3 regions of the Saccharothrix sp. NBAS 001 genome follow, and region 2 is predicted to be linked to each of the others. Evidence: riboswitches for the same ligand, from Rfam matches in the RefSeq annotation. Region 2 holds a riboswitch; each other region holds the start of a gene.
What was found. A riboswitch is a leader RNA that binds a small molecule or an ion and turns the genes downstream of it on or off. The one in region 2 is predicted to bind cobalamin.
Positions count from the first base shown of each region.

Region 1: linked by a shared signal. The riboswitch ahead of AC0HI0_RS04565 (CbtB domain-containing protein) and the one ahead of AC0HI0_RS06405 (prenyltransferase/squalene oxidase repeat-containing protein) in region 2 are both predicted to bind cobalamin.
Region 3: linked by a shared signal. The riboswitch ahead of AC0HI0_RS26690 (putative cobaltochelatase) and the one ahead of AC0HI0_RS06405 (prenyltransferase/squalene oxidase repeat-containing protein) in region 2 are both predicted to bind cobalamin.

Region 1 is NZ_CM153251.1:1,015,644-1,025,389, forward strand. Features, by position in the region: gene AC0HI0_RS04555 (HAD family hydrolase) at 231-863, shown strand; gene AC0HI0_RS04560 (CbtA family protein) at 1,573-2,322, opposite strand; gene AC0HI0_RS04565 (CbtB domain-containing protein) at 2,331-2,516, opposite strand; cobalamin riboswitch at 2,548-2,723, opposite strand; gene AC0HI0_RS04570 ((2Fe-2S)-binding protein) at 2,996-3,673, opposite strand; gene AC0HI0_RS04575 (GNAT family N-acetyltransferase) at 3,757-4,938, opposite strand; gene AC0HI0_RS04580 (GNAT family N-acetyltransferase) at 5,116-5,553, shown strand; gene AC0HI0_RS04585 (FAD-dependent monooxygenase) at 5,538-7,232, opposite strand; gene AC0HI0_RS04590 (TetR/AcrR family transcriptional regulator) at 7,303-7,914, opposite strand; gene AC0HI0_RS04595 (phosphoribosyl-ATP diphosphatase) at 8,059-8,322, shown strand; gene AC0HI0_RS04600 (AEC family transporter) at 8,326-9,243, shown strand; gene AC0HI0_RS04605 (thioesterase family protein) at 9,245-9,746, opposite strand, start outside.
Region 2 is NZ_CM153251.1:1,468,710-1,478,455, reverse strand. Features, by position in the region: gene AC0HI0_RS06410 (hypothetical protein) at 1-1,892, opposite strand, end outside; adenosylcobalamin (AdoCbl) riboswitch at 2,608-2,753, shown strand; gene AC0HI0_RS06405 (prenyltransferase/squalene oxidase repeat-containing protein) at 2,782-5,316, shown strand; gene AC0HI0_RS06400 (cupredoxin domain-containing protein) at 5,313-6,173, shown strand; gene AC0HI0_RS06395 (ABC transporter substrate-binding protein) at 6,170-7,123, shown strand; gene AC0HI0_RS06390 (energy-coupling factor transporter transmembrane component T) at 7,134-8,249, shown strand; gene AC0HI0_RS06385 (ABC transporter ATP-binding protein) at 8,246-9,746, shown strand, end outside.
Region 3 is NZ_CM153251.1:6,250,283-6,260,028, reverse strand. Features, by position in the region: gene AC0HI0_RS26715 (8-amino-7-oxononanoate synthase) at 1-576, opposite strand, end outside; gene AC0HI0_RS26710 (cytochrome P450) at 619-1,836, shown strand; gene AC0HI0_RS26705 (pyridoxamine 5'-phosphate oxidase family protein) at 1,824-2,252, opposite strand; gene AC0HI0_RS26700 (quinone oxidoreductase family protein) at 2,278-3,183, opposite strand; gene AC0HI0_RS26695 (TetR/AcrR family transcriptional regulator) at 3,280-3,882, shown strand; cobalamin riboswitch at 3,858-3,982, shown strand; gene AC0HI0_RS26690 (putative cobaltochelatase) at 4,022-6,016, shown strand; gene cobO (cob(I)yrinic acid a,c-diamide adenosyltransferase) at 6,026-6,640, shown strand; gene AC0HI0_RS26680 (cobyrinic acid a,c-diamide synthase CobB) at 6,637-8,010, shown strand; gene AC0HI0_RS26675 (cobalt-precorrin-4/precorrin-4 C(11)-methyltransferase) at 8,076-9,170, shown strand; gene AC0HI0_RS26670 (bifunctional cobalt-precorrin-7 (C(5))-methyltransferase/cobalt-precorrin-6B (C(15))-methyltransferase) at 9,172-9,746, shown strand, end outside.

The sequences.
Region 1 (9,746 bases), 450 kb from region 2:
CACCGCGGCCTTGGTGGACTCGGCGGGTGCCCGGCCTGACCGGCGGGGGCGCGCCGCCCGCCGCGCGGTGGTGGCGGCCCGGTCGGCTCGGCGAGTGGCGGCCCGGCACGACCGGTGCGTCCGGCCCGGACCCGAAACGGCCGTGGTCCGGAGTGGTGCGGAAAGCGGAGAGTCCGCTCGGTGAAGGTGGAGGAAGCCCCGTGGTGAGCGTCGAAGCGGTGCTGTGGGACATGGACGGCACCCTGTTGGACTCGGAGAAGCTGTGGGACGTCCCGCTCTACGAGTTCGCCGAGAAGATGGGCGGCACGCTGTCGCTGGAGACCCGGCAGGCCATGGTCGGGTCGAACGTGCCCACGACCATGGCGTTGCTGTTCGCCGAAGTGGGCCTGACCCCGACGCAGGAGGAGACGGCCGACGGCGCGGCGTGGATCCTTCGGCGCACCGAAGAGGTGTTCCGGGCCGGGCTGCCGTGGCGGCCGGGGGCTCGGGAGGCGTTGCGCGCGGTGCGGGCGTCGGGCGTGCCTATGGCGTTGGTGACCTCGACCGAGCGGGCGTTGACCGAGGTCGCCCTGGACACCATCGGGCGTGACCTGTTCGACGTGACGGTGTGCGGTGACGAGGTGGACGGCAACAACAAGCCCCTCCCGGACCCGTACCTGAAGGCCGCTGCCCTGCTCGGCGTGGACGCTGCGGCGTGCGTGGCGATCGAGGACTCGCCGACCGGCGTGAGGTCGGCGGTGGCGGCGGGGTGCACGGTGCTCGTGGTGCCGTGCGACGTCCCGGTGCCGCCAGGCGAACGCCGCGTCTTCCGCGACTCCCTGGTCGGCGTCGACCTGGCAGCCCTCGCCGCCCTCCGCGCCTAGGCAGTGTCCTGTAGTTGGCCATCTAGTTGATCATCGGAGTCAGAGCTTGATGGCGGCGATGGTGAGTTCGGCCGCCGCGCGGACCGAGGCTCACGCGGCGGGTGATCTGGTCTGCCCGTTCGGGACAGGTGCACACGATCCGGCGCGTCCGCGCAGGACCCGCCCGGTGGACTTGTGCGAGTGGGCCTTGTCCGCGACGGCACCCTCGGGCCGGACGCGGGGACGTCCCGGTCCGGATCGGGCGACGCGGCTGCCGTCGAGCGGCGGCGGCAGCCGAGGGTCGTCCCCGGCGTGACCCGGCGTGACGATGACGCCGGCGGCGCATCCCCTTTTTCCGGGCCCCGGCGGCGTGCCGGTGGGCCCGGACGATGCCGGAGTCGACGCCGATGATCCACTCCGGTTCGCCGACCGAGTCGTCCTTGACGACCACACGGTCGAAGATCCGCTGCCTGCGGCCACGCCCCGGTACCGGTAACAACGACTCGATCACAGCCCACGCCCGATCGGTCAGCCCACCACGACCCACCATGAACCAGAACCACCAGACACCCTGATCAACGGCTCACAGGACACTGCCTAACACCGCCTAGACCTCCTGGACCCCGGACAGCTGCCGGGCGTCGCGGCCCGGACGCGACAACGGCACGTCCCCCGCAGTGCGGTCAACTGGGGACGTGCCGTTGTCGGCAGTGCCTTGAGCCGGCTCCGGTCAGGCGACGGCGGCCTTCGTCCTGCTGGTGGTGCCGCGCACTGCCGGGTCGACCAGCAGACCGAACACCACGCCGAGACCCAGCCACAAGGTGGCAGTCTCGGCGAGCGACGCGAGGCGGAACTCCCACAGCACGTTGCTCGGCATGTCCGCCGGCACCGCGTCCGGCGGACCCGGGAACACCAGCAGGATCACCGCGAACGCGACCACCACGGCCAGCGCGACCACGGTGGCCCGCACCGGCCCGCTCAGGTGCTCCAGCCGGGACGCCAGGAAGCTCGCCCCGAACACCACCAGCAGACCGGCCGCGATGACGCCGAGGTAGAGCACCGTCCGGTAGTCCACCGTCTCCGGGTCGCCCACCGCCGGCGGGTTGGCCGGGTACTTGACGGCCGGCAGCAGCGCCGCCGCCCCGAACACCGCCGCCGCGAGCGTCACGCTCCGGCCGAACGGCGGCCGGCCCGCGAACCAGCGCCGCGACCCGGCGTACGCGGTGGCGAACAGCGCGCCCACCGCCAGCCCGACGATGATCGCCGCGAGCACGCCGCCGAGCATCTGGGTGCCCCGGCCGAACATCTCGCCGTGGTCGTGCGCACCGGGCTCCACCGGCGCGGCGGCACGGGCCTCCTCGACGGCCAACGCGGCCCGGATCGGCACCTCGACCACGACGAGACCGACCAGGCCCGCGAGCAGACCGCCGACGCCACCCGCGCCGACGCCCCGCAGCAGTAGGTTCTTGTAGGTGTCCACGGCCGGCCCTAGTGGCACGGGACGCCGAGCGCGTGACGCCCGTCGTGGAAGAACTCGTGCAGCGACTCGGCGGCGTGGCCGAGCGCGATGCCGTTCTCCTGGAGGACCAGCCAGGTGATCAGCAGTGCGACGAGTGCGACGGCGTAGGCCCACTTGGGAATGGGGATGGACAGGGTGTGCGCGGGGCTCGTCAAGACGGCCTCCTCCATACCTCGTGGAAGGTCAACAACTACTCGCGCCGCAGCCGGTCTCCTGACTCCCGGATCGACACCGTCCCCGCGTCTTCCCAGTCGCACCGCGCGACCAGTGACGTTCTCGGCGGGTTGGCTCCCCGGTCACAGTGGCGAGGACCGCGCCGGATTCCCACCGGCTTCCCGTCCACTGCGGCTGTGGAACCGTAGATGTCCACTGCGTCCGGGCACAACCGACCAGACGAGTTGTCGTCTACCTCACGTGCACCAAACACGATCAAGCGCCGCTTTTGTCCTGGTTCTCCGCCCGCCGGACCGGGACGTCGCAGGTAATCGCCGCCCCCTGAGGGCACCCCGGCCGAGCCGTCACCGACTGTTCGCCACGCGTCCCACATGTCGGCACGCCCGTCCCGCACCGCCCTGAACCGACGATTGGTTCCCGCCGGGCGGCAGGCGCCTGCGGCGACCGTCGCAACGGCGGTTCACCGCGCCGGGAGCGGGCAGTCCCCACAGGTCCCGCCACCGTCGAGGCGGTAGTAGAGGCAGCAACTGCGCCGCCGGAACGCGACCTCGCCGGGAAACGGGATGAAGTCGCCCGACCCGAGCAGCGGCGACTCGCCCAACAGCCGTTCGCCCAGCGCCACGCACTGCTCGGCGGACGCGGTGCCGCTGCGGCTCACCGTCCGCAACGCCCCGGCGACCGCCGACGCCGCGTTCCCCCACAACAACCCCCGAGCCACCGGCACGACGCCCCGGATCGCGGCCACCACCGGCTCCAACGACTCGGCGATCGACACACCCGGGACAGGTTCGCCGATCCGCACCCGCATCCCGTCCGGCCCGAAGTGCCACCACACGTTCCCCGGCCGGATGTCCGGCGCGACCCCGCCCACGGCGTGCGCGGCGACCGTGGGGCACAGCAGCCGCGCGGTGTACCCGAGGAAGAACAGGGACGCCGAAACCCGGGCCTCCCCGGTCCGATACCGCTCGCCGATGGTCCGCAACGCGTCCGGCAGCGCCTCCCCGCCCACCAGGTCGTCGCCCGATCGCCAACCGCCGCCGTCCGCGTCGGGAGCGGGGCGACCCACGTCCAAGGCGAAGAACGGGCTGATTCCCCGGATCCGGCGCAGCGTGGACAGCACTGGGGTGTAGTCGGACACGTGGCCAGTGTGCCCGCCGCCGATCGGGACACGACGACCACGGTGATGGGTCTGCCGCTCGGGTCGGGTGTCGAGTCGGCCGGTTACGGGATGTAGAACGTCAGGATGTCGCTCCGGACCGGCGGGAACAGCACGGTCATCAGGTCGGCGTTCGGGCCCGGGTAGACGTCCGGGAACCGCGCGGTCAGCCCGCGCAGACCGTGCGGGCCGAACAGCAGCGACGCCAGCAGGTCCGGCGCCACCCCGGCCCCGCCGGCGGCGGCCGGTGCCTGCATCACTCCGCCGGGGACGACCTGGCCGACCTCGCCCGCCTTGAACGGCAGGCGGACGTGCGAGCGGTAGAACGACAGCACCGCCTCGCCCTCGTCGTCGCCGAACGGCGAGGCGGCCAGCCGCCTGCCGAACACCGGACGCAGGTGGTCCAGCAACGCCACCGGGTCGGCGATCCGCACGTAGTACGAGTTCGCGTCCTCCGGCACCGGCCCCAGGAGCGGTTCGAGCGCCGCGCCCGCGACCGTCCCCGGACGCTCGTTGGCCGCCGTCGCCCCGGTGTGCGCGACCAGCGCGTGCACGGCGGCGGCGTCGACCGCGGCCACCTCGCCTAGGTGCACGCCTTCGTCCGGCGGCGTCGAGCGACCGGTGCCCACCGGCACGCCGTCCCGTTCCACCAGCCACTGCCGGCTGCCGCCGCGCGCCACCAGCCAACGCCACAGCTCGGTCGCGTGCGGCATCCGCAGGTCGGCCCGCCGCTGTTCGGCGTCCTGCAACGCCGCCATCGCCGGGATGTCGTCGAGCGTCGCCTCACGCACCACGTCGGTGCTCGGCGGCGGCGTGCCGACGACGTCGCGGGTCGGCGCGATCGGGATCGCGTAGGTGTAGCCGAACCGCCGGTAGAAGTACGGGATGCCGATCATGACGTTGACCAGCTGCCCGCGCGCCGCCGACCGCTCGTGCGCCCACCGCATCAACTCCCGGACCAGGCCGCGACCCTCGTAGTCCCGGTGGGTCGCCACCAGTTCCACCTGCCCGGCGGGGATCTCCACGCCGTCCAACACGAGTGTCTCGTTCAGCAACGTCGTCGTGGACACCACCCGGTCGCCGTCCACGATGACCGCGCACGTCTCCCACCCGGCATCCGGGTCCGACACCACCAGGTCGTGGTCGACGGCGTCCTCGGGCTCGCCCCGTTCGGCCAGCAGGCTGCCGATCTGGTCGAGGTCGCGTGGCTCGGCGGTGCGCAGCACCAAGCCGTCGGGCAACGTCATCACCGCAGTGTCTGCGTACTCCTCTCGTCGTGCCACTGGATTTCCGGGCCGGCTGTCAGGGGTCGGCTGGCCGGGTCTGCTGTCTGGGTCGGCTGGCTGGGCTGCACCTCCGGACCCCGGTCCATCGGTGACCGAATCGATTTGGCGGCCCGGCTTCGGGTGCCGCACAATCCGGCCATGTCCTGGCTGCCGTCCGACTTCGTCCACCCCACCCGTGTCGAGCTGGGTGCGGACCACCACCTGAGGCCGATCCAGGAGTCCGATGTGGACCTGGACTACCCCGCCGTCATGGGTTCGCGGGAACGGCTCTGGTCGATCTTCGGCGAGAAGTGGAACTGGCCGCCCACGACGATGACCTACGAAGCGGACCGCGCCGACCTCGCCCGCCACGCGCGGGAGGCCGAAGCGCACCAGTCGTTCAACTACGCCTTGTTCGACAACGCCGAGACCGCCCTGCTCGGGTGCGTCTACATCGACCCGGCGGAGGACGCCCTCATCTCGTGGTGGGTGGTGGACGAGTACGCCGGTACCGCGCTGGAACGTGCGCTGGACGCCTTCGTGCCCGAGTGGATCGCCCGGGACTGGCCGTTCGCCACCCCTCAGTTCGGGCTCTGAACCAGGGTTTCGCCTCCGGGCTTCGCGGGAATCGGCGGGGGTGTGCTGTCGGCCGGGGCGCCGAACCACCTGTGTAGGGCGCGGGTCAGCTCCTCCGGGCTGGTGCCCGCCCAGGCGACGTAACCGTCCGGCCTGACCAGGACCGCATCGGCCGGTGGGACCGGAGTGGTCGTGGTGTGGACGTCCACGCGGTCGGCCCAGGGGACCGCAGTGGCGCGCAGGGTCGGGTTGTCGGTGAAGACGAGCAGCAGAGGGCGGCCCGAGCGGGACAGGTGGGCGAAGGTCCTGTTGCCGGGCAAGGGGATGTCGGGCATCCACCGGCCGGTGAGCGGGTGGGGGTCGGTGAGCGGGCGGGGTGTGGAGTCGGTGCCCGTGGTGGTCTTCGGGCCGGCCATGTCGTAGACGGTGTCCGCGCCGGACATCAGGTGGGAGATGCGGCGAACGGCCGTCTGGTCTTGGAGCAGCTCGGTCAGGACCTCCCGCAGCGCGGTGATGTTCGGGCCTTCGGACAGGAGTGCCGTCTGGGCGCGGCTGTGGGTGATCACGCGCCGGCCCACCGGACGGCGTTCCGACTCGTAGGTGTCGAGCAGGCCCTCGGGTGCCCAGCCGTTGAGGTGCGCGGCCAGCTTCCAGCCGAGGTTCAGGGCGTCCTGGAGGCCGAGGTTCAGGCCGGGGCCGCCCACACCGGACTGGACGTGGGCCGCGTCGCCCACCAGGAAGACCCGGCCCTTGCGGTAGCGGTCGGCCAGGCGGGAGTTGGTGCCCTCCGCCCTGCGGTTGAGCGCCGGCGGTTGGCCGTTGTCGGGCTCGCTCATCGGCAGGTCGATGCCCAGCACGCGCTTCGCGGCGTCGCGGAGTTCGGCCAGCGGCATCTCGTCGGTGTCGGTCAGGCCCGAGTTGCCCCACTCGATCATGGCGATGCGGTAGACGCCGGGCTGGAACATGCCGAACGCGAAGACGCCGTGCTCGGTCCGGTGGAACGTGCCCGGCCAGAGCACGCCCAGCCCGGGAATCTCCAACTGGCCGGTCCGGTGGTCGGCCACCGGTTCGTGGATCACCACCTGGCCCGAGCGGTGGGTGAAACCCTCGTCGGTGACGCCGGGGAACCCGATACCGGCCCGTTTGCGGACCGTGCTGTGCCCTCCGTCGGCACCCACGACGTACCGCGCGGTGAGTGCGTACGGACCGTCCGGTCCGGTGACGTCTACCGTCACGTGGCCGTCGTGCTGGGTCAGGTCTCTCACCTGGTGGCCGCGCGTGACCTGCACGCCCGCGTGGCGCTCCAGCAGTTCCTCCAGTCCGCGTTGCGGCACGGGCAGCGCGAACAGGGCGTTGTCGTCCACTGTGGACAGGTCCAGCGGGAGCGCGCCGAACTGGAAGAACGGGGCGGGCCTGGGCGGGGACGGGCTCCCGGTCACGCGCTCGTGGAGGCCCCGGTAGTGGAGGGCCTGCACGACGCGGCCCACCAGGCCGTTGGCCTTGGGGGTGGTGGCGGGTTCGGGCAGGGCGTCGAGCACGGTGGGGCGGATGCCCGCCAGCAGCAGCTCGTTGGCGAGCATCAGGCCGTTCGGGCCCGCGCCGACGATGAGGACGTCGGTGTCGGGGCGGGGGTTCGGGGTGGTGGCCGGCGGGGTGGTGCTCTGCGGAGTGGTGCTCTGCGGGGTGGCGGCGAGTGACATTTCGGCTCCTTTGGGCGTGGCTGAACAGACCCCACGTCGGGTGGGGCCGGGTTCGGGGGTGGTCGGTGGGTCAGCTGGGTCGGGGTTCGGGCAGGCCGGCGGCCACCTGGGTCAGGGCGTCGCGGACCAGCGGGCCCAGGAGGACCGGTGGGTCGGCGGTCAGCCAGCGGTCGGTCGCCACCTCGATGGCCGCGCCCACGGAGGCCGCGACCAGGCGGGGGTAGAGGTCGACCGCGACGTCGGTCCGGGTGCGTTCGGCGATGGCCTGGGCCAGCTCGCGTTCGATCAGCGAGCTGGCGCGCAGGAACTCGCCGATCAGCGCCGGCTCGCTGGTCATCAGCCGGACCCCGGCCGTCCACTCCGGATCCGGCACCTTGTCGTCGGGGGTGTACTGGGCCAGCGCGGCCTCCAGGACCGACTCCCACACCGACTCGGACCCGGGCCGGCGGCGGACCCGGTCCGCGAGCTGCCGGCCCCGGTCGAGGTGGCGGGAGGTGATCGCCTCGGCCTTGCTGGAGAAGTAGTTGTTGAACGTGCGTGGCGACACCCCCGCCGCGGCGGCGATGTCCTCGACCAGGACGTTCTCCAGGCCGCGCTCGACCGCCAGCCGGAGCGCGGCCCAGCTCAGCGCCTGGCGGGTCTCCAGCTTCTTGCGCTCACGCAAGCCCAGTGGTTCGTCCATGTGATCAACGTAGGGGAAAAGTGCGGGGCCCGCAAGATTTCGGGATACGCACTTTCGGGGGGTGGTTTCGGGGCGGTCCGCCGGGGGTGGGTTGTCGGGGGCGGTTGGTCGGGGGCGGTCCGGGGGATGCGAGGATCAGACCCCGTGAAGACCTTCGACGAGCTGTTCGCCGAGCTGAGCGAACGCGCCCGCACCCGCCCCGAGGGGTCCGCCACGGTCGCGGCGCTGGCGGACGGCGTCCACGCGCAGGGCAAGAAGGTGCTGGAGGAGGCGGGCGAGGTCTGGATCGCCGCGGAGCACGAGTCCGACGAGCGGCTGGCCGAAGAGGTCTCCCAACTGCTGTACCGCGTGCAGGTGCTGATGCTCGGTCGCGGCCTCACCCTCGAAGACGTCTACAAGCACCTCTGACCCGTGGCCGGGGTGCTCGGCGGGTTCGTCCCCATCTGGGTGCTCACGGCCATCGGCTTCCTCGCCGCCCGCACCGACGTGCTGGGGGAGCGGGCGGAGGCGGTGCTCGGGCGGTTCGCGTTCTACCTGGCGATGCCCGCCGTGCTGTTCACGACGCTGGTCGACAGCGATCCCGGCAAGCTCGCCAACCGGGGCGTGCCGGCGTTCGTGGTCAGCACGTTCGTGGTGGGCACGATCGGTCTGGTGCTGTTCCGGAAGGTGTTCGACCTCCCGCTGCCCGACCAGGCGCTGGGCGCGATGGCGGGTGCGTACGTGAACTCCGGCAACCTCGGCATCCCGATCGCGGTCGGCGTGCTGGGCGACTCGTCGTTCATGGTGGCCGTGCTGCTGTTCCAGCCGGTGATCGTGATGCCGATCGTGCTCGCGGCGGTCGAGGTCGGCTCCGGGAGGCGCGGCGGGACGGTGCGGACGCTGGCGAGCCTGCCGGTGCGCAACCCGGTCATCCTGGGGGCGCTGCTCGGCGTGGTGGTCGCCGCGATGGGGTGGCGGCTGCCCGCGCTGGTGCTGGAGCCGTTGAAGGCGCTCGGTGCGGCCGGTGTGCCGACCGCGCTGGTGGTGCTCGGGATGTCGCTCAACGCGATGCGCGTGCCCGACCGGGACGGCCGCGCGCAGGTGAGCGCAGCCGTGGCGTTGAAGCTCCTGCTGCACCCGCTGGTGACGTTCCTCGCGTGCCTGGCGCTGGGTGTCGACGGGCCGCTGCGGCTCGCGGCCGTGGTCTGCGCGGCGCTGCCGACCGCGCAGAACGTCTACGTGCTGGCGCGCGAGTACCGGCCGGACGCACGACTGCCCCGTGACGCCGTGCTGCTGTCCACGGCGCTGTCGATGGTGACGCTGTCGGTCGTCGCGGTCCTGCTCCAGTAGCTCACCGCTCCCGGACGTAGAGCGACTGGGCCGTCCGCCCCACCGGGCCCCGCTCGTCGTGCAGGACGCTGTCCGCCACGCCGACGCCCGTCGGGCCCACCACCGTCTCCGCGTCCAGCGCGAACCACTCGCCGACCGGCTCGCGGTGCAGGTGCACCGTCAGGTCGGTGTTGATCGCGTACCACTTCGAGATGTCCAGCCTGCTGGACACACCGCTGGCCGAGTCGGCGACGGTGAACAGGCGTTGCAGCGCGGTGGGCTCCTCGCCGGCTACGACCGCGACCCGGGGCCGCGCCCACACCACCGCGTCGCCGGGGGTGAACACGCCGCCGGACACCGAGCGCCACTCCATCGCGGCCAGGTAGCCGCACCGCCAGTCCTCCGGGATCACCATCGGCACGCACCCCTGCGGCTGGACCAGCGGCTCACCCTCGCCGGAGGCCACCGCCGAGGTGTCCCCGGCGACGATCCGCCACGCCCGCGCACGCAGCACCGGACGCCCG
Region 2 (9,746 bases):
GCGAGCGCGTACTTGCCCTTGCGGATCAGCAGTTCGGCCACCAGGACGAGGGCGCGGTGCTGGTAGTAGGGGTCGGACGCGGAACGGGCGGCCTCGATCGCCAGTTCGTGCTCGTCCACCCGCACGGCCACCTCGGTGACCGCGAGCAGCGCGTCCGCCTGCCGGTAGGAGACGGTGGTCGAGCGGGCGGCGTCGATCGCCGTGCGGATCAGCCGGACGGCCTGGTCGCGGTGCCCGTTGCCGATCAGCACCTCGGCCGCCGCCGCGAGGTCCTCGGCCTGCCGCTCCAGGTCGTCCGGGACGTGCCCGGCGTCCCCGCGCGGCCCGGTGCGGCCCGGCTCCACCCCGCCGGCGGACGGCGGGCGCGCGGTCTGCCCGATGGCCCTGGCCGACACCAGGGCCCGGCCCAGCTGGTGGGCGGCCTGGCTGGACCGGGCCACCTGGATCGCCGACTCCATCAGCTCCTCGGCCCGCTCGGTGTGCCCGGCCTTCTCGAACGTGCGGGCGATCCGCGCCAGCACCTCGCTCTGCCGCTCGGCGGGCGCGATCGAGTGGGCGAGCGCGAGCGCCCGGTCGTGGTGGCCGAGCCGGGCCAGCAGCACGGGGGCGCCCGACGGGATGCGGGCGTTGCGGTCGCGCAGGTGGTCGCGGTGCACCGCGAGCCGGGCCACCGCCGCGAGGTCGACGTCCGGCGCGCCGGCGTAGGCGTCCAGCGTCGCGGTGATCTGGGCGAGCGCGGTGGCGTCACCGCCGGTGACGGCGACCAGGCGGTCGTGGCGGCGCGGGTCGGTGCACAGGGCGGTGGCGCGGTCGAGCCCGGCGCTCGCCATGAGCATCGCGTGGTAGCCGCGCAGCAGGTACTCGGGCGTGTCGGCCGGCCAGCCGCGCCGCGCGTAGTCGTCGGCCCAGGCGTGCAGGCGGTCGCGGTAGCCGGGCAGCCCGTCGTGCACCAGGTCCGCGGCGGCGGCCTGGAGTTCTTCGTGGCCCAGCAGGTAGCTCTCGGTCTCCGGGACGAGGGTGCCGGCGCGCCGGGTGAAGCTGCGCCCGGCGGCGGTGTCGAGGTGTTCGCGCACGTGCCGCCGGTTCGCGCCGGTGAGCCCGGCCAGGTCCGCCGCGCCGAGCCCGCCGCCCGAGGCGACCAGCAGGCCGAGCAGGTCCCGTTCCAGCGGCGTGCCGGCGAGCAGCCGCTTGAGGTCGCGCTCCATCTCGGTGCGCGACGCCCGCGCGTGCGGCGAGGGCGTCAGCGGGCGCACGACTTCGGGCCCCCGCAACGGGTGGTGCCCGGCGAGGTCGCCCGGCAGGGGCGGGTCGGGGCGGCCGGCGACCACCACCCGCATCCCGGCGGGCGGGGTCGCGGGCAGCAGCGCGGCGACGCTGTGCGCGTCGTGGCTGGTCGTGTAGCCGCGGTCCTCGTCCAGCCCGTCCACGACCAGCAGCAACGTCTCGCCCCGGTCCCGGCACGCCGCCGCGGCCTCGGCCAGCAGGCCGTGCAGGTGGGCCTCGCGGGTCGTGTCGGTCAGCAGCGGCGGGGCGTCCTGGCCCAGCACGGTCAGCAGTTGCTCCAGCAGCGCGTCGACGAACGCGGCCCGGTCGGACTGGCCCGGGAGCCGGGCGGTGACGAAGAACGACACCACGCGCACGCCCTCGGGCGGGTTGAGCACGAACCACGACAGCAGCGCGGTCTTGCCCGCCCACGGACCGGCCCGCCACCACCGGTAGCGGCCCGCCGTGTCGGCCGAGCGGGCGAAGGCGGCCAGTTCGGCCAGTTCCTCTTCGCGGCCCAGCAGCCGCGTCGGGGCGATCCGCTCCACCTGGTGCCGGTAGCGCGCCTGGACCGGCAGGCCGGTCCGCAGGTTCACCTCGCCCACGAACACGTCGCGACCGGATTGCACGACCACCGATCCACCGGCGGAACTCGCCCGCTGGTCAACCCCAGTCAGCCCACGACCTCCGTTCTGCCACGGGATCCACCGGGCCATTCGGGAGCAATCGGGGAGTGAATCGCCTGCCGGCGAACAACCGCGCCGATGCGGTCACGCCCCCCGTCACCCGATCCGCGCCAGTCCGACCCCGACGGACTGAAAGCGCGGAAACCCACCCCGTTCGACACAATCCGCAACTTGCGGATGACGCGCCGTCACGAACAGTTCACGATGGTCGCGGATTCCCCCACCCCACCGCCCCTGACCTGCACACCGGTGTTCCAGAACGCAATCCCGGCAACACCCTCACATTACCGCCCGAGTCGAATAGCGGACTCCGCGCGGCAACCCCCTCGACAAGTGCCGCAGACGATAGCGCATTCTCCGGCGATCGGGGAACGTCCGCCGGTTCCCGAGCACCGGCGCAAGCCGACGGGTGCTCATCCCGGCGGAAATGCGCGGCACCCCGACCAATCGGTAAGGGAGCGGACCAATCACCCGTCGGCGGAACACCCGAACGATTCTCGATCTCTCGGCGGCGAAACTCGGAGTTCGCGACGCACCCGGTGGCAGGACCCGGTTCCGGCACCTCCGGCGGCGGCATCGAGGGGTAACGCAGAGCACCCGGACAACCCGCCTGGTGGTGCCTGATGGGGTGAAATCGGTGTTAGGCTCCCCCGGCTCGCCAACTCCATATCTCCGCCCAACGTGAGGAAGCCGGTCGAAGTCCGGCACTGTCGCGCAACCGTGGGTCGCCGCAAGGCGACAAGTCGGGTCAACACGTGGGCGGGTGACTGTCCATCCACTGTCGCGAACTACAGGGGTGACGCTCGACATGTGGTGTCGAACCGTCTTTCACGTGGACGACGACGGGACGGCCCGCCACCGCAGGCTCACCCGCTCGTTCGCCGCGCTGTCCGCCGTGCTGCTGCTCGGCACCGTCGCCACCGTCGCCACCGCCGGCGTCGCCACCGCCCGGGACCGGCCGGCCGCCGGTGCCAACGCCCGCTGGCTCGCCGCGCACCTCTCCCCCGACGGCACCTACGAGAACCCCCTCGGCGGAACGCTGCCCGACCACGGCCTGATGATCGACGCCCTGTTCGCCATGCACGCCGCGAACGAGGCCGCGCTGGCCGCGCCGATCGTGTCGTTCCTGGACGACCAGAGGCGCGCGAGCGACTACTTCACCTGGGACGGCCTGGTTCCCGGCCAGGGCTACGACGCCGTCATCGTCGGCGGCGCGACGGCCAAGGTGCTGGTCGCGGCCGAGGTCTCGGGCCGGAACCCGCGCGCCTTCGGCGGCTACGACATGGTCCTGGAGACCGAGCGCACGATCCGCCGCTCCGGCCCGGACATCGGCCGGGTCAGCGACTACTCGAAGAACCCCGACTTCAACGACTTCGTCGGCAACAACGCCAACATGTTCGGCCAGGCGCTGGCCGTGATCGGGCTGGCCGCGGTGGGGCGCAACGACCCCATGGCCATCGACAAGATGGTCAGCCAGCAGTGCGCGGAGGGCTTCTTCCGGATCTTCTTCGAGTACATCCCGGCCACCGCCGGGGATCCGCCCGACCAGGTCACCTCCACCGGCTTCAAGGTGTCGACCTGCGACGAGGGCAAGCCGTACGACAAGGCCGCGCCCGACCGCGACACGACGGGGCTCGCGCTCTCCGCGATGCTGGCCGCCCGCGCAGCCGGTGCCGGCGGCCTGGACGACGCCATCGGCCGGGCCGTCACGTGGCTCCTGGGCCAGCAGGACGCGAGCGGCGGCTGGGGCGGCGGCGTCAGCACCGAAGCGCCCAACACCAACAGCACCGGCCTGGTCGTGCAGGCCCTCGCCGAGGCCGGCGGCGCGGAGGACGCCGTGCGGCGCGGCCTGGCGTACCTCAAGTCGGCGCAGGCCACCGACGCGGACGCGAACACCTCGCTGGTCGACGACATCGGCGCGATCGCCTACAACCCCGACCAGTACCGGCAGGCCCGCACCGGCGGCATCGCCGGCGTGGACACCTGGATCAGGGCGGGCGCGCAGGCGTCGCTGGGCCTGTCCCAGGTCGGCTTCCACGACCTGACCAAGCGGCGCGTCCCGTCCGACGAGCCGACGACCACACCGGAGCCCGAACCCGAGGCCACCCCGCCGCCCGCCGCCGAGCCCGAACCGGCCGCGCCGACCGCCGGGCGGTCCGGGAACCTCGCGCCGCCACCGGGTTCGGCCAAGGGCACGCCGGTCACGCCGCAGGCCCCGCCACCGCCGCCCGGCACGCCGACCCCGGCCGGGCGGCTGGGCGCGCACCTGGCGGGCACGCTGGTCGGCGGCGACCACGTGGAGGTCACCCAGAACGGTTCGACCTTCACCGACTACGACGCGACCGCCGACCTGGTGCTGGCGCTGCGCACGTTGGGCGAGCAGCCGGACGCGGTCGAACGCGCCACGAGGTTCCTGCTGCGCCCCGAATCGGTCGACGCCTACGCCCACGGCAAGCCCTACGAGACCGGCGGTGCCGCGTACGCCGAGCCGTTGGCCAAACTGACCCTCGTCGCCCGCTTCGACCAGGCCGACGGCCAGGCGCCGCCGGACCTGCCGGTGGTCCTCGACCGGCTGGCCAAGGACCTGGCGGCGCTGCGCGGCGAGGACGGCCGGTTCACCGACACCGGTTCGTTCGCCGACTCCGACGACACCGCGCGCCGGCAGGCGTGGGCGATCGCCGCGACCGTCGCGGTGCCGGGCGCGCCGGACGCGAAGTCCGCGATCGACGTCCTGGTCCGCTCCCGGTGCGACGACGGTTCGTTCCCCGCCGACCTGGGCGCCCGCGACTGCGCGTCGGGCGACGTCGCCGCGACCTCGGCCGCGGTCACCGCGCTCAACCTGCGCCCGCGCGACGGCACCAAGTCCCGGGACACCGCTCCCGACGACTGGTCGGAGGAGCGCACGGCGGCGCTGATGGACGGGGCGAAGTCGCTCAACGCCGCCGTCACCGACGACGGCCTGGTGCTCGACGGCGACGGGAACACCGACGTCGCGCGCAGCGCCGCCGCCGCCTCCGGCCGCCAAGCGCTCGGGCTGGACGCGACGACCACCGCGCGGTCGCTGGGATCGTTGCTGGACAAGGCGGACGCGGGCGCGGAGGACGCGCTCGCGGTCGGCGTGGCCGCCGCGTCGGGCGTGGCCGGGCGGTCGTGGATCGACGCCGAGGGCTCTCCGGTCGCGGCGGCCGTGCGGCTTCCGCTGACCGGCCGCCAGGTCGCGCCGACGCCCGTCGCGGCGGAGGAGCCGACCGTGCCGATCTGGGCCGTGGCCGCGTTGAGCGGCGTGGTCCTGGCGGTGGCGCTGGGTCTGCTGATCCGACGCACCCGCACGCGCAAGTACAACAAGACCCTGGGGGTTGCACCATGAGGAGAGTCCTGTCCGTCCTGTCGGCGGCGGCGCTGTCGCTGGCCGTCGCGGTGGCCGGCGCGCCGAACGCCGGCGCGATCGACCCGACCAAGGGCTACAACGGGATCTGCACCGGGGGCGACGCGCTCAGCGGCGTCACCGTCGTCATCGACTTCCAGGAACTGGACGGCAACGGCGGCACGGCCGCGCCGACGATCACCCGCTGCTCGCCCAACGCCGGCCCCGGCACCGCTCGCACCGGCATCAAGGCGTTGCAGGACGCGGGGATCGCGGTGGCCGGTGTCGCGCAGTGGGGCCTGGGTTTCGTGTGCCGCCTGGAGAACCGGCCCGCGTCGACCGAGACGATCCCGCGCACCACGAACCCGACCTACAAGGAGGCGTGCGTCGTCACGCCGCCCGCCGAGGCGTACTGGTCGTACTGGCACGCCGACGGCGCGGGCACCACGTGGAACTACAGCAGCTACGGCGCGCTGAACCGCAACGTGACCCCCGGCGGTTTCGAGGGCTGGTCGTTCTCGCTCAACAAGTCGGCCACCACGAACCCCGCGCCCGGTGTCACGCCGACCAACCCGGCGGTCGGCCCGACCAACCCGACCGTCGGCCTGTCGGTGGACGACCTGGACCGGAAGATCAACCTCGGGCAGAGCACCACGTTGACGTGGACGTCCAGCAACGCCACCACCGTGACCGCGCACGCCGTCTCCCCCGCCAGTGGCGGCGGCAGCTGGTCGGGCACGCTGGCCGCGAACGGCACGCAGAGCATCACGCCCACCGCGAAGGGCACCTACACCTACACGATCAAGGCCACCGGAACGGGAGGCACCGTGTACAACACCGCGGTCCTCACGGTCCAGTGAGCCGGACCACCCGACGCGCGTCGGGCGCGGTGGCCGCCGCCTTCCTGGTGGTGGCCGCCGCGCCCGGCGCGCACGCCGTCGACCAGTCCAAGGGCGCGCCCGGTTTCTGCCCGTCCGGGACCGGGGTCACGGTGGTGATCGACTTCCAGCAGCTCGGCGGCACCACCCTGGTCCGCTGCAACCCGCAGAGCACCGGGGGAACCGGCCTGGACGCCATGAAGGGCGCGGGGTTCCAGGTCAACGGCGTGCAGCGGTGGGGCGAGGCGTTCATCTGCCGCATCGAGAACCGGCCCTCCGCCGTGGAAACCCTGCCGGTCAAGGGCAACGAGGGCTACCAGGAGTCGTGCATCGACACGCCCCCGGCGGCCGGGTACTGGTCGTACTGGCACGCGGGCAACAACTGCGCGTGGGAGTACAGCCAGTGGGGGGTGAAGAACCGCAGGTTCATCCCCGGCGGGTTCGAGGGCTGGTCGTTCTCCTTGAACGCCACCGCGGACTCCAACCCGACGCCGCGCGTCGCGGCCGTCCGCCCCGGCACCGAGGGCGAACCGTGCGTCGCGCCGGACGAGGGCAAGCCCGCTTCCGGCGACCCGAACGAGCAGCAGCCCGACGGCCGACCGGACCCCCGGGCCGACCGGCCGCAGGACGGAGAACCGGGGCAGGACAACGGGAATCCGGAGACCGCCGAGCCCGGCACGCCCGGTGAGCGGAGTGCCGCCCTGCCGCCGCCCAAGCCGCGCGCGAGCGCGTCGCCCAAGTCGCCCGCACCGGACCCGGGGCGCAACGTGGCGTTCGACGGCGGGCAGAGCGCGCCGGACGTCAACCAGGTCGTCAAGGAGCAGTCGGGGGCGAGCGACTTCGCGCCCTGGGCGGCGGCCGGGCTGGTGGCGCTGCTGCTCGCGGCGACCCTGCTGACGGCCCGGCGGCGCGGCCGCGCGAGGGATTCCTGACGTGCGCGCGATGTACTTCCTGCCGCGCGACCTGCACCCCGGCGCGTGGTGGGTGTGGGCGCTGGGGCTCGCGGTGGCGGCGAGCCGCACCACCAACCCGTGGCTGCTGCTCACCGTCATCGCGGTCGTCTGCCACGTCGTGGTGGCCCGCCGCACGGAAGCGCCGTGGGCGCTGGCGTTCCGGATGTACCTGGTGCTGGGCGGCGTGATCGTGGCGGTGCGGGTGTTCTTCCGGTTCGTCTTCGGCGGGGCCGAGGGGTCGACGATCATCCTGCGGCTGCCCGAGATCCCGCTGCCCGAGTGGGCGGCGGGCATCCGGCTGTTCGGGGACGTGTCGGCGGAGTCGCTGCTCGGCGGCCTCTACGACGGGCTGCGGCTGGCGACCATGGTGATCTGCCTGGGCGCGGCCAACGCGCTGGCCAACCCCAAGCGGCTGCTCAAGTCCATGCCGCCCGCCCTGTACGAGATGGGCACGGCCGTCGTCGTCGCGCTCTCGGTGTTCCCGCAACTGGCCGAGAGCGTGCTGCGCGTGCGGCGCGCCCGCAAGCTGCGCGGCGGCGTGAGCCGCAAGCGCTTCCGGGCCGTCCACACGATCCTGATCCCGGTGCTGGAGGACGCGCTGGACCGCTCGCTGCGGCTCGCGTCCTCGATGGACTCGCGCGGCTACGGGCGCTCCGCGCTGGTCGACGCGCGCCAGCGGCTGGCCACCGGCACGTTGATGATCGTGGGCCTGATCGGGGTGTGCGTGGGCGTCTACGCCACGCTGGACGGCTCCACCCCGAGGTTCCTCGCGGCCCCGATGCTGGTGTTCGGCACCGTCGTCGGGCTGGTGGGGTTCCACCTGGCCGGCCGCCGGGTCCACCGCACCCGCTACCGGCCCGACCGCTGGCACGCCGCCGAAGTCGTGGTCGCGGCCGGCGGGGTCGGGGTGGCGGCGGCGCTGTTCGCCACCTCCGGCGTCGACCCGACGAACCTCAACCCGTCGCTGATCGCCCTGTCCTGGCCGCTGCTGTCGTGGCCGCCGCTGCTGGGCGTGCTGCTCGGGGTGCTGCCCGCGTACCTGTCCCCGCAGCCCGAACCGCCGCACGCCGACGCGGCCCGTGACGCCACCGAGGTGCCCGCGTGATCGAGTGGAAGCAGGTCTCCTTCTGGTACCACGGGCAGCCCGAGCCGGTGCTGTCCGAGGTGGACCTCACCGTCGAGGAGGGCGAGCTGGTGCTCGTCGCCGGCCGCACGGGCGCGGGCAAGTCGACGTTGCTGGGCATGGTCAACGGCCTGGTGCCGCACTTCACCGGCGGCCACCTCGACGGCCTGGTCACGGTCGACGGCGTGCCCACCAGGTCGCGCCCGCCCCGCGAGTTCGCGCACCTGGTCGGCGTGGTGGGCCAGGACCCGCTGGCGGGCTTCGTGACCGACACGGTCGAGGAGGAACTGGCCTACGGCATGGAACAGCTCGGGCTGGCGCCGCAGGTGATGCGCCGCCGGGTGGAGGAGACGCTGGACCTGCTGGGCATCGCCGACCTGCGCCGCCGCGCGCTGCGCGGCCTGTCCGGCGGGCAGCAGCAGCGGGTCGCCATCGGCTCGGTGCTCACCACCCACCCCAAGGTGCTGGTGCTCGACGAGCCGACCTCCGCGCTGGACCCGACGGCGGCCGAGGACGTGCTGGCCACGTTGGCGCGCCTGGTGCAGGACCTGGGCACCACCGTGCTGATGGCCGAGCACCGGATGGAACGGGTCGTGCCCTTCGCCGACCGCATGGTCTACGTGCCCGGCGACCGGTCGGTGGTCTCCGGCAGGCCGGCCGACGTCCTGCGGGACACGCCGATCGCGCCGCCGATCGTCGAGCTGGGCCGGCTCGCCGGCTGGGCGCCGCTGCCGCTGTCGGTGCGCGACGCCCGCCGGCTGGCCGGGCCGCTGCGCGACACGCTCGGCCGGTCGCCGGAGCGGACCGTGCCGCCCGGCGAGACCGTGCTGGCCGCCCGTGAGGTGCTGGTGCGCTACGGGCCGACGGTGGCGGTGCGCGGGGTCGACCTCGACCTGCGCTCCGGCGCGGTGCTGGCGCTGATGGGCCGCAACGGTTCGGGCAAGTCGTCGCTGCTGTGGGCGTTGCAGGGCTCCGGGCCCCGGCAGGGCGGCACGGTCCGCGTCGCGGGCCAGGACCCGAAGGCGCGCAACGCCGCCGACGCGCGCAAGCTCGTCGGCCTGGTGCCGCAGACCGCGAGCGACCTGCTGTACCTGGAGACCGTGGCCGACGAGTGCGCCTCCGCCGACCGCGAGTCCGACGCCCGGCCCGGCACCAGCCGGGCGCTGCTGGACCGGATCGCCCCGGACGTCGACCCCGGCCGGCACCCCCGGGACCTGTCCGAGGGGCAGCGCCTGGCGCTGGTGCTGGCCGTGCAGCTCTCGGCCGCGCCGCACGTGATGCTGCTCGACGAGCCCACCCGCGGCCTGGACTACACCGCCAAGGCCGGCCTGGCCCGGATCATCACCGGGCTGGCGGCGGAGGGGCGGGCGGTGGTGGTCGCCACCCACGACGTCGAGTTCGTCGCGATCGTCGCGGACCGGGCGGTGGTGATGGCCGAGGGCGAGATCGTGTCCGACGGCCCGACCACCGAGGTGCTCG
Region 3 (9,746 bases), 4.8 Mb from region 2:
CGAGGCGAGTTCGGCCAGCGGGGCCAGGTCGCCGTCGACCGAGAACACCGAGTCGGTGACCACCAGCGCCCGCCTCTTGCCCCGGGTGGACAGCGCGTGCGCGACCTGCGGCACGTCGCAGTGCCCGGCCACCACCACGTCCGCCTTGGACAGCCGGGTGCCGTCGATCAGCGACGCGTGGATGTGCTGGTCGGCCACGATCGCGGTGCCCGGCCCGGACAGCGCGGTGAGCGCGCCCAGGTTCGCCAGGTAGCCGGAGGAGAACACCAGCGCGGACTGCGCGCCGCAGAAGTTCGCCAGCTCGTACTCCAGCTCGGTGTGCAGCTCGGTCGAGCCGGTCACCAGCCGGGAGCCCGTCGAGCCCGCGCCCCAGCGCAGCGCCGCCGCGGCCGCCGCGCCCATCACCCGCTTGTCGCGGGCCAGGCCGAGGTAGTCGTTGGACGCCAGGTCCAGGTCGGTCGAGTCGGCCGGGCGAGGTCGCACCCGGCGGGCCAGGCCGGCTTTCGCGCGGGCCTCCGCGCGGGTGTCGATCCAGTCGAACACCGACTCCGGTCCGGTCGCCGCCTCTGTGCTCACACTCACGCCGGCAGTCTCCCATCCGGCCGCTAACGTCCCCGCGTGGACCTCTTCCAGCTCGGTTCGCCAGACCTGCGGACGTTGCGCACCGACGCGCCGGTGCACCGGGACGAGACCACCGGGTTGTGGCTGGTCAGCCGGTACGACGACGTGCGGGCCGTCCTCGCCGACCCGGGGCGCTTCCACCCCGACAACGCGCTCACCGCCGTCACCGCCATCCCGCGCCCGGTGCTGCGCGTGCTGGCCCGCGCGGGCTTCTCGCTGCCGCCGACGCTGGCCAACAACGGCACCGACACGCACGCCGGGCTGCGCCGGCTCGTCGCCCGGTTCCTCACCCCGGCCCGGGTGGCGGCGATGCGGCCCCGGATCGCCGAGCTGGCCCGGGAACGGCTCGCGCGGCTGGCGGGTCCGGTCGCCGACCTGCACCCCGCGCTGGCCCGCGACCTGCCGGCGATCGTGCTGATGGAGGTCATGGGCGTGCCGGTGGACGGCGGCGACCAGGAGGGCGTGGACATCGCGCTGCTCAAGCGGTGGAGCACGGCGTCGCTGGAGCTGTTCTGGGGCAACCCGTCGCTGGAGCGGCAGTACGAGCTGGCCGGGCCGAGCGCCGAGTTCCACCGCTGGCTGACCCGCCGGCTGCGGGCCGCGCGCGGCGACGACGACCTGTTCGGCGCGCTGCGGGACGTGCCGATCCGGGAGGCCGCCGGGCTCTGCTACTTCCTGCTCATCGCCGGCCAGGAGACCACCACCCAGCTGCTGTGCGCGGTGTTCGACGCGGTGCTGCGGCAGGGCGACCTGTGGTCGCGGCTGGGCGAGCCGGGGATGGCCGGGCGGGTGGTGGAGGAGGTGCTGCGCCGCGACCCGCCGGTCAGCACGTGGCGGCGGGTCGCGGCCGAACCGGTGACCATCGCCGGCGTGGACGTCCCGGCGGGCGCGCAGCTGCTGCTGATGCTCGCGGGCACCGGCTCCGACCCGGACGTGTTCGCCGAGCCGGAGCGGCTGTGCCCGGTGCGGCCCAACGCCCGCAAGCACCTGGCGTTCGGGTTCGGCCGGCACTTCTGCCTGGGCGCGGGCCTGGCCCGGCTGGAGGGCGAGGTGGTGCTGCGGGAGACCTTCGAGCGGTTCCCGCAGCTGCGCCTGGCCTCCGCCGAGCCACCGCCGATGCTCGGGCTGCTGTCGTTCCGCGCGCCGTTGAGCGTCCTGGTCGACCTGGGCGGCCCGGTCGGGTCGACGCCCGACCGGGCCGTTCAGTTCGCGTAGCGGCGCACCGAGTCCGGGTGGATGACCAGCCGGACCCAGTCGCCCGCCAGCATCGCGGCGAGTTCGCCGGCGCGGGTCGGGTCGTCGAGGTCCCAGTAGCGGGCGGCCAGCCGGGAGCACAGCTCGTGCGCCCCGTCCGGCTCCACGGTGGCGGGGCCCGCGACCGACACCCAGTGCTCGCGCTCGCCGACCGGGGCGGCGACGACGAGCGAGGCGCGCGGGTCGCGGGCCAGCCGCCGCACCTTGAGCGAGTCCGGGGCCGTGAACAGCTGGACCGCGCCCTCGGCGGTGGCCTCGAACCACACCGGCCGGGGTTGGGCCGGGACCGGCCCGGCGGCCACGGACAGGAACCCGTGCAGGGGGCGGGCGAGGAGTTCCAGGTCCTCGGCGGTCAGCGAACTCTGGTCGGCGCTCATCACGGCCTTTCCGGTCTTCGGGTGATCACGGGACGAGCACCAGCTTGCCCGTCGTGGCCCGGGACTCCAGCGCCCGGTGCGCGCGGGCGGCCTCGGCCAGCGGCAGGGCCTCGCCGAGCACGGTCCGCAGCCCCAGCCCGAGCGCCTCGCGCGCCAGGTCGGGGGTGGCCCGCTGGGCCAGGCCGATCAGCGCCGCGCCCTTGGCGAACACCTCCGACGGCGTGACGTCGAGCGGTTCGCCGCTCGCGAACCCGAACAGCAGCAGCCGGCCGACACCGGGCCGCAGCAGCTCGAACGACCGCCGCGCCACCGACCCGCCGACCGACGAGAACGCCACGTCCACCTCGGCGACCCCCTCGTGCCAGCCGTCCACGCCGTAGTCGACGGTCTCGTGCGCGCCCAGGTCACGGGCCAGCGCCAGCTTCTCCGCCCCCCGCGCGGCGGCCACCACGACGGCCCCGGCCCGCGCCGCGAGCTGCACCAGGAGGCTGCCGACCCCACCCGCGGCGGCCTCGACCAGCACCCGTTCACCGGCCACGAGACCGACCCGGCGGACCGCCTGCACGGCCGTGGCGCCCTGGAGGAACAGGGCGAGCGCCCGGTGGTCGTCGACGTCGTCGGGGACCTCCACCGGCTCCTTGAGCACGGCCAGCTCCGCGTACGCCTCGCCGGACGGCACGCCGATCACCCGCCGGCCGTCGGCGGTCACCCCGACCACCTCGGAGCCGAGCCGCCCGTCCGGCGTGACGGCCGCCGGGTACCACGGGAACAGCTTCGCGCCCCGGCCCGACCGGATCACCGTCTCGCCGTAGTTGACGCCGATCGCGGTGACCCGGACCAGCTCCTCGCCCGGTCCGGCGACCGGGTCGGGCACCTCGACCTCCCGCAGCACCTCGGCCGGACCGAACTCCGTGAACCGCACCGCGCGCATGGCTCCCCCTTCGACGGATTAACCGGACCATTGGTCCGGTTGACCTCCGCTACAATACGGACCAACGGTCCGCTTTTGTCAAGGGGAGGTTCGCCGGTGGCCGAACGTGCGGACGCCGCGCGCAACCGCGCGGCGATCCTGGCCGCCGCCTGCCGGCTGATCGGCGAGCACGGCCTCGACGGCGTGAACATGGCGGACGTCGCGGTCGCGGCGGGCGTCGGCAAGGGCACCCTGTTCCGCCGGTTCGGCGACCGGGAGGGCCTGGTCCAGGCCGTCGTCGCGGAGAGCGCGCGGGCGTGGCTGGCCGAGTCCGAGATCCTCGTCACCGCCGCGGACCTGCCCGCCGCCGAGAGGGTGATCACGTTCGTCGGCACCCTGTTCGACCACGTGCTGGCCTCCCTGCCGGTGATCCGGGCGCTGGAGCGGGTGACGGCCGCGAGCACCGGGTGCGACGCGAACTTCGCCCTCACCCACCGCCGCCTCCAGGACCTGATCGCGCAGGTCAGGCCCGATTCGGACGCCGACTACCTGGCGCACGCGCTGCTGGCCAACCTGCGCGGCGAGGTGGTCCACCACCTGGTCCACCGGATGGGGCTGCCGGTCGAGCAGGTCCGTTCGGGTGTGACCGCGCTCGCCCGCGCAGTGCTCACCGGGGACTTGGAGCCGGTCGACCGAAGTGCGACGATGCCGGGGCTGTAGGGGTGCGCGAGGAAGCCGGTGCGAATCCGGCGCGGTCCCGCCACTGTGACCGGGCACGTGGATCCGGGAGTCAGGAACTCGGCCCCCGATCTCACCGCACCGGACCCGGGCGTGGACACCCGAGGAAGGACACCGCCGCATGGGCGCGCGTTTCCCCTTTTCCGCCGTCGTCGGCCACGACGACCTCCGCACGGCGCTGCTGCTCAACGCCGTGCACCCCGGTATCGGCGGGGTGCTCGTCCGAGGCGAGAAGGGAACCGCGAAGTCGACCGTGGTCCGCGCCCTGGCCGCGCTGCTGCCGACCCTGGACGTGGTCGCCGGCTGCCGCTTCGGCTGCGACCCCGCCGTGGACGCCGAGTGCCCGGACGGCCCGCACGACGGCCCGGCGGAACGCCGCACCGCGCGCCTGGTCGAACTGCCGGTCGGCGCGACCGAGGACCGGCTGATCGGCTCGCTGGACCTGGAGCGCGCGCTGACCGAGGGCGTGCGGGCCTACCAGCCCGGCCTGCTGGCCGCCGCGCACCGGGGCGTGCTCTACGTGGACGAGGTCAACCTGCTGCACGACCACCTGGTCGACCTGCTGCTCGACGCCGCCGCGATGGGTCGCGCGCACGTCGAGCGCGAGGGCGTATCCGTCTCGCACGCCGCGTCGTTCCTCCTGGTGGGCACCATGAACCCGGAGGAGGGCGAGTTGCGGCCACAGCTGCTGGACCGCTTCGGCCTCACCGTGGCCGTGCGGGCGGCCCGCGACGTCGGCACCCGGACCGAGGTGATCCGCCGCCGGCTGGCCTACGAGGCCGACCCCGCCGGTTTCGCCGCCCGGTGGGCCGACGAGGACGCCGCGCTGGCCGCCCGGATCGTGGCGGCGCGCGCCCGGCTGTCCGCCGTCGTGCTGCCCGACGCCGAGGTGCGCCGGATCGCCGGCATCTGCGCCGCGTTCGACGTCGACGGGATGCGCGCGGACCTGGTCGTGGCCCGCACCGCCGTCGCGCACGCCGCGTGGCGCGGCGCGGACGAGGTCGCCGAGCCGGACGTGGAGGCCGCCGTCCGGCTGGCCCTGCCGCACCGCAAGCGCCGCGACCCGTTCGACGAGCCCGGCCTGGAGGAGCAGCAGCTCGAAGACGCCATGCGGCAGGGCGCCGAGCACGCCGCCGACGACCCCGACGACGAAGGCCCCGACGACGGCGGTCCCGACGACGGGCCGGACGGCCCGGACGACGGCGGCGGGCTCCCGCAGGACGCCCCCGAAACCCCGTCCGACGCCACCTCGGACAGCTCCGCGCCGCAGCGGCCCGGCGGGTCGTCCGGCGAACGCACGCACGCGCCCGCGCCGTCGTTCAAGGCCCGGCTGCTCCAGGTGCCCGGTGTCGGCGAAGGCGCTCCCGGCAAGCGTTCCCGGGCCCGCGCCCGCACCGGCCGGGTGGTCCGCTCGTCCACCTCGGACGGGTCGGGCCTGCACCTGGTCGGCACGCTCGGCGCGGCGGCGCCGTTCCAGGCCGCGCGCGGGCGCAGCGGCCCCGGTCTGCTGCTGCGCGGCACCGACCTGCGGCTGTCGGTGCGCGAGGGCAAGGAGAGCAACCTGGTCCTGTTCGTGGTCGACGCGTCCGGCTCGATGGCCGCGCGGCAGCGCATGTCGGCGGTCAGCGGCGCGGTGGTCTCCCTGCTGCGCGACGCCTACCAGCGCCGGGACAAGGTCGGCGTGATCACCTTCCGGGGCGCGGGCGCGGAAACCGCCCTGCCGCCGACGAACTCCGTGGACGCCGCAGCGGCCCGGCTGCGCCAACTGCGCACCGGTGGCCGCACCCCGCTGGCCGACGGCCTGCTGCGCGCCCGCCGGGTGCTGGAGGTCGAACGGGTCCGCGACCCGCGCCGCCGCCCGCTGGTGGTGCTGCTCACCGACGGCCGCGCCACCGCCACCGGCTCCGGCGGCGACCCGATGCGCGACGCCCTGCGCGCGGCCGGCCTGCTGGCCGCCGACGAGGTCGCCGCGGTGGTCGTGGACTGCGAGTCCGGCCACGTCCGGCTCGGCCTCGCGGGCCGGGTCGCCCAGGCGCTGGGCGCGGTGTGCCTGCGCCTGGAGGAACTGTCCGCCGACCAGGTCGCCGGCGTCGTGCGCGCCGCGCGGGCCGCCTAGGAGACCGCCGTGCCCCAAGGACAGCCGTCCGTCGTCCCGGTCGACGGGCTCACCACGAAGCAGCGGCGCAACCGGCCCCTGACCATCCTGCACACGGGGGAGATGAAGGGGAAGTCGACCGCCGCGTTCGGGCTCGCGCTGCGCGGGTGGAACCAGGGCTGGTCGATCGGCGTCTTCCAGTTCGTGAAATCGGCGAAGTGGAAGGTCGGCGAGGAGTCGGCGTTCCGCGCGCTGGGCCGGCTGCACGAGCAGACCGGCGAGGGCGGCCCGGTCGAGTGGCACAAGATGGGCGAGGGCTGGTCCTGGTCCCGCAAGGCGGGCACCGAGGAGGACCACGCCGCCGCCGCGCTGGAGGGCTGGCGCGAGATCGCCCGCCGGCTGGCCGCGCAGCGGCACGGCGTGTACGTGCTCGACGAGTTCACCTACCCGCTGCACTGGGGCTGGATCGACGTCGACGAGGTGGTCGCCACCCTGCGCGACCGGCCCGGCCACCAGCACGTGGTGATCACCGGCCGGTACGCGCCGGCGGCGCTGGTCGACGTCGCCGACCTCGTCGTGGAGATGACCAAGGTCAAGCACCCGATGGACGCGGGCCAGAAGGGCCAGAAGGGGATCGAGTGGTGAACCGCCTGGTGGTCGCCGCGCCCGCGTCGGGCAGCGGCAAGACCACCGTGGCCACCGGCCTGATGGCGGCGCTGCGCCGCGCGGGGGACCGGGTGGCCCCCTTCAAGGTCGGGCCGGACTACATCGACCCCGGCTACCACGGGCTGGCCACCGGCCGGCCGGGCCGCAACCTGGACCCGGTCATGGTCGGCGAGCACCGGGTCGCGTCGCTGTTCGCGCACGGCGCGCGCGGCTGCGACCTGGCCGTGGTCGAGGGCGTGATGGGCCTGTTCGACGGGCGGGTGGACACCGAGGGCATCGGGTCCACTGCGCACGTCGCGAAGCTGCTGTCCGCGCCGGTGCTGTTCGTGGTGGACGCGCGCGGCCAGAGCCGCAGCCTGGCGGCCCTGCTGCACGGCTTCCGGGGCTACGACCCGACCGTGCGGCTGGGCGGCGTGATCCTCAACCAGGTCGGCTCCGAGCGGCACGAGCACGTGCTGCGCGGGGCGTGCGCCGAGGTCGGGCTGGAAGTGCTGGGCGTGCTGCCGCGCGACGACAAGTTCCGGCTGCCCTCCCGGCACCTGGGCCTGGTCACCGCCGCCGAGCACGGGCAGCCCGCGCTGGACGCCGTGGACGCGATCGCGTCGGCCGTCGCCGAGCACGTCGACCTGGCCGCGGTGCGCCGGCTCGCCGCGCAGGTGCCGGCGCTGGCCGTGCCCACCTGGGACCCGGCCGCGGAGGTCGCGCCGGTCGGCGGCAACCCGGTGGTCGCGGTCGCGGGCGGCGCGGCGTTCACCTTCGGCTACGCCGAGCACGTCGAGCTGCTGCGCGCGGCCGGCGCGGACGTCGTCGTGGTGGACCCGCTGCGCGACCCGGGCCTGCCGGACGGCACGGCCGGTCTGGTGCTGCCCGGCGGGTTCCCCGAGCAGCACGCCGCCGAGCTGTCCGCCAACGACGGGCTGCGCGCCGCCGTCGCCGCGTTCGCCGCCGCCGGCGGCCCGGTGCACGCCGAGTGCGGCGGGCTGCTCTACCTCGCGCGCGAGCTGGACGGCGCGCCGATGTGCGGCGTGCTCGACGCGGTCGGCGCGATGACCCCGCGCCTCACGCTCGGCTACCGCGACGCCGTCGCGCCGTTCGACTCGGTGCTGGCCCGGGCGGGCAGCCGGATCACCGGGCACGAGTTCCACCGGACCGCGCTGAGCGCGCCCTCGGGCGCCCGGCCGGCCTGGCAGTGGCGCGGCCACGACCAGCGGCCGGTCGCCGAGGGGTTCGTGCTCGACGGCGTGCACGCGTCTTACCTGCACACGCATCCGGCGTCCGCGCCGGAGGCCGTGGCCCGCTTCGTGCGGGCCTGCGCGACCGAGCCCGTGCGGTACGAGGCCACTCGATAGTGGTTCGCGCCGGCGCGGTACGGTCCTTGCCCACCAAGCCGTACACGTCGTGGGGAGCAGTTGTGATGACTGGTCGGGTCACCTTCGTGGGCGCCGGTCCCGGTGCCGCCGATCTCATCACCGTCCGGGGCTCGAAGCGGATAGCCGAGGCCGACGTGGTGGTGTGGTCGCCCGCCGTCGTCGAGGCCGAGTGCGTGCGCGAGCACGCCCGCCCGGACGCCGAACTCGTGGACTTCTCCCGGGTGTCGGAGTCCGAGGTGGTCGACCTGTACCGGCGCGCGTCGGCGAGCAAGCTCAAGGTGGTGCGGCTGCACGCGGGCGACCCGTCGCTGTGGGGCGGCCTGCGCGAGCAGCACGAGACGTGCCAGAAGCTCGGCCTGGCCGTCGAGGTCGTGCCCGGCGTGTCGGCGGTCTCCGCCGTGGGCGCGTCCGTCGGGCGCGAACTGACCACTTCGGACGTCGCGCAGTCGCTGGTGCTGACCGGGCCCGAGGGCGCGGAGCACGTGGCCGAGTTCGCCGCGCACGGCACCACCATGGCGATCAGCGCGTCCGGCGCGCGGACCGGCCGGATCGTGGAGCAGTTGCGCGCGGGCGGCTACCCCGACGACACGCCGGTCGTGGTGGCGTACAAGGTTTCCCTGCCCGACGAGACGGTCGCGCAGACCACGCTGGGCGAGCTGGAGGCGTGCGTCAAGGAGCACAAGCTCTACCGCACCACGCTCTTCCTGGTCGGCGAGGTGCTCAAGCCCGCCACGACCCGGCGCGCGGCGGCCGGTGACGAGCCGGTGCGCCGGACCCGGTCGAAGTGGTCGATGCGCGCGTCCCGCGATTCGGCTTCGGTCGCCGCGTGGTCGGCCGTGCACGACTGGCAGGAGACCGCGCGGGCCCGCCGGTCCGCGCCGGCCAAGCCCAAGCCCGAGAGCGACGACCCGGTGCTGGAACTGGTCCCCGACGAGCCCGTGACCGAGGTGCCGGCGGACGCCCTGTCGGTGGCCGTGGTGGCGGGCGAGGTCGTGGCGGTGGCGGGCGAGGCGGAGCCCGCCAAGCCGAAGCCGACGGTCGCGGCGGCGGCCAAGCGCAAGCCGACCACGGTCCAGGCCAGCACCACGCCGCGCAAGCCGGCCGCGCCACGCGCCAAGAAGACCAAGCGCGCCAACTGACGTGGACGTCGTCGCGCTGCACGGGTTCCTCGCCGACACCGGTCGGACGTGGGGCTCGGTGACCGTCGTGGACGTCGAGGAGCACGGCCCGCGCCACGCGCTCAACGTGTGCCGCGCCCGGCCCGCCGTCGTGGTGTCCGGCGCGGACCCGGCCGAACTGGCCCGGGGTCTGGCCGGCTGGCGGCGGACGCTCACCGTGGCCGACGCGTCCGGGCTGTCCACGGCGGACCCGGCCGACGCCGTGGTCCGGCGCTGGGTCGACCCCGGTTTCGTGCTGTGCGCGGCGGACGCCGGGTGGACGCCCTCGCCCGGCGGCTGGGCGCTGCCGGACGACGATTTCGCCCACCGCGACGGCATGGTGGCCACCGCCGAGGTGCGCGCGCTCGCGCTGGCCCGGCTCGCGCCCCGGCCCGGCACGCTGGTCTGGGACGTCGGCGCGGGCCCCGGCGCGATCGGCGTCGAGTGCGCCCGGCTGGGCGCGGCGGTCGTCGCGGTGGAGCGGGACCCGGTGCAGTGCGTGCGGATCATCGCCAACGCCTCCGCGCACGGCGTGGACGTGCGGGTGGTGGAGTCGCC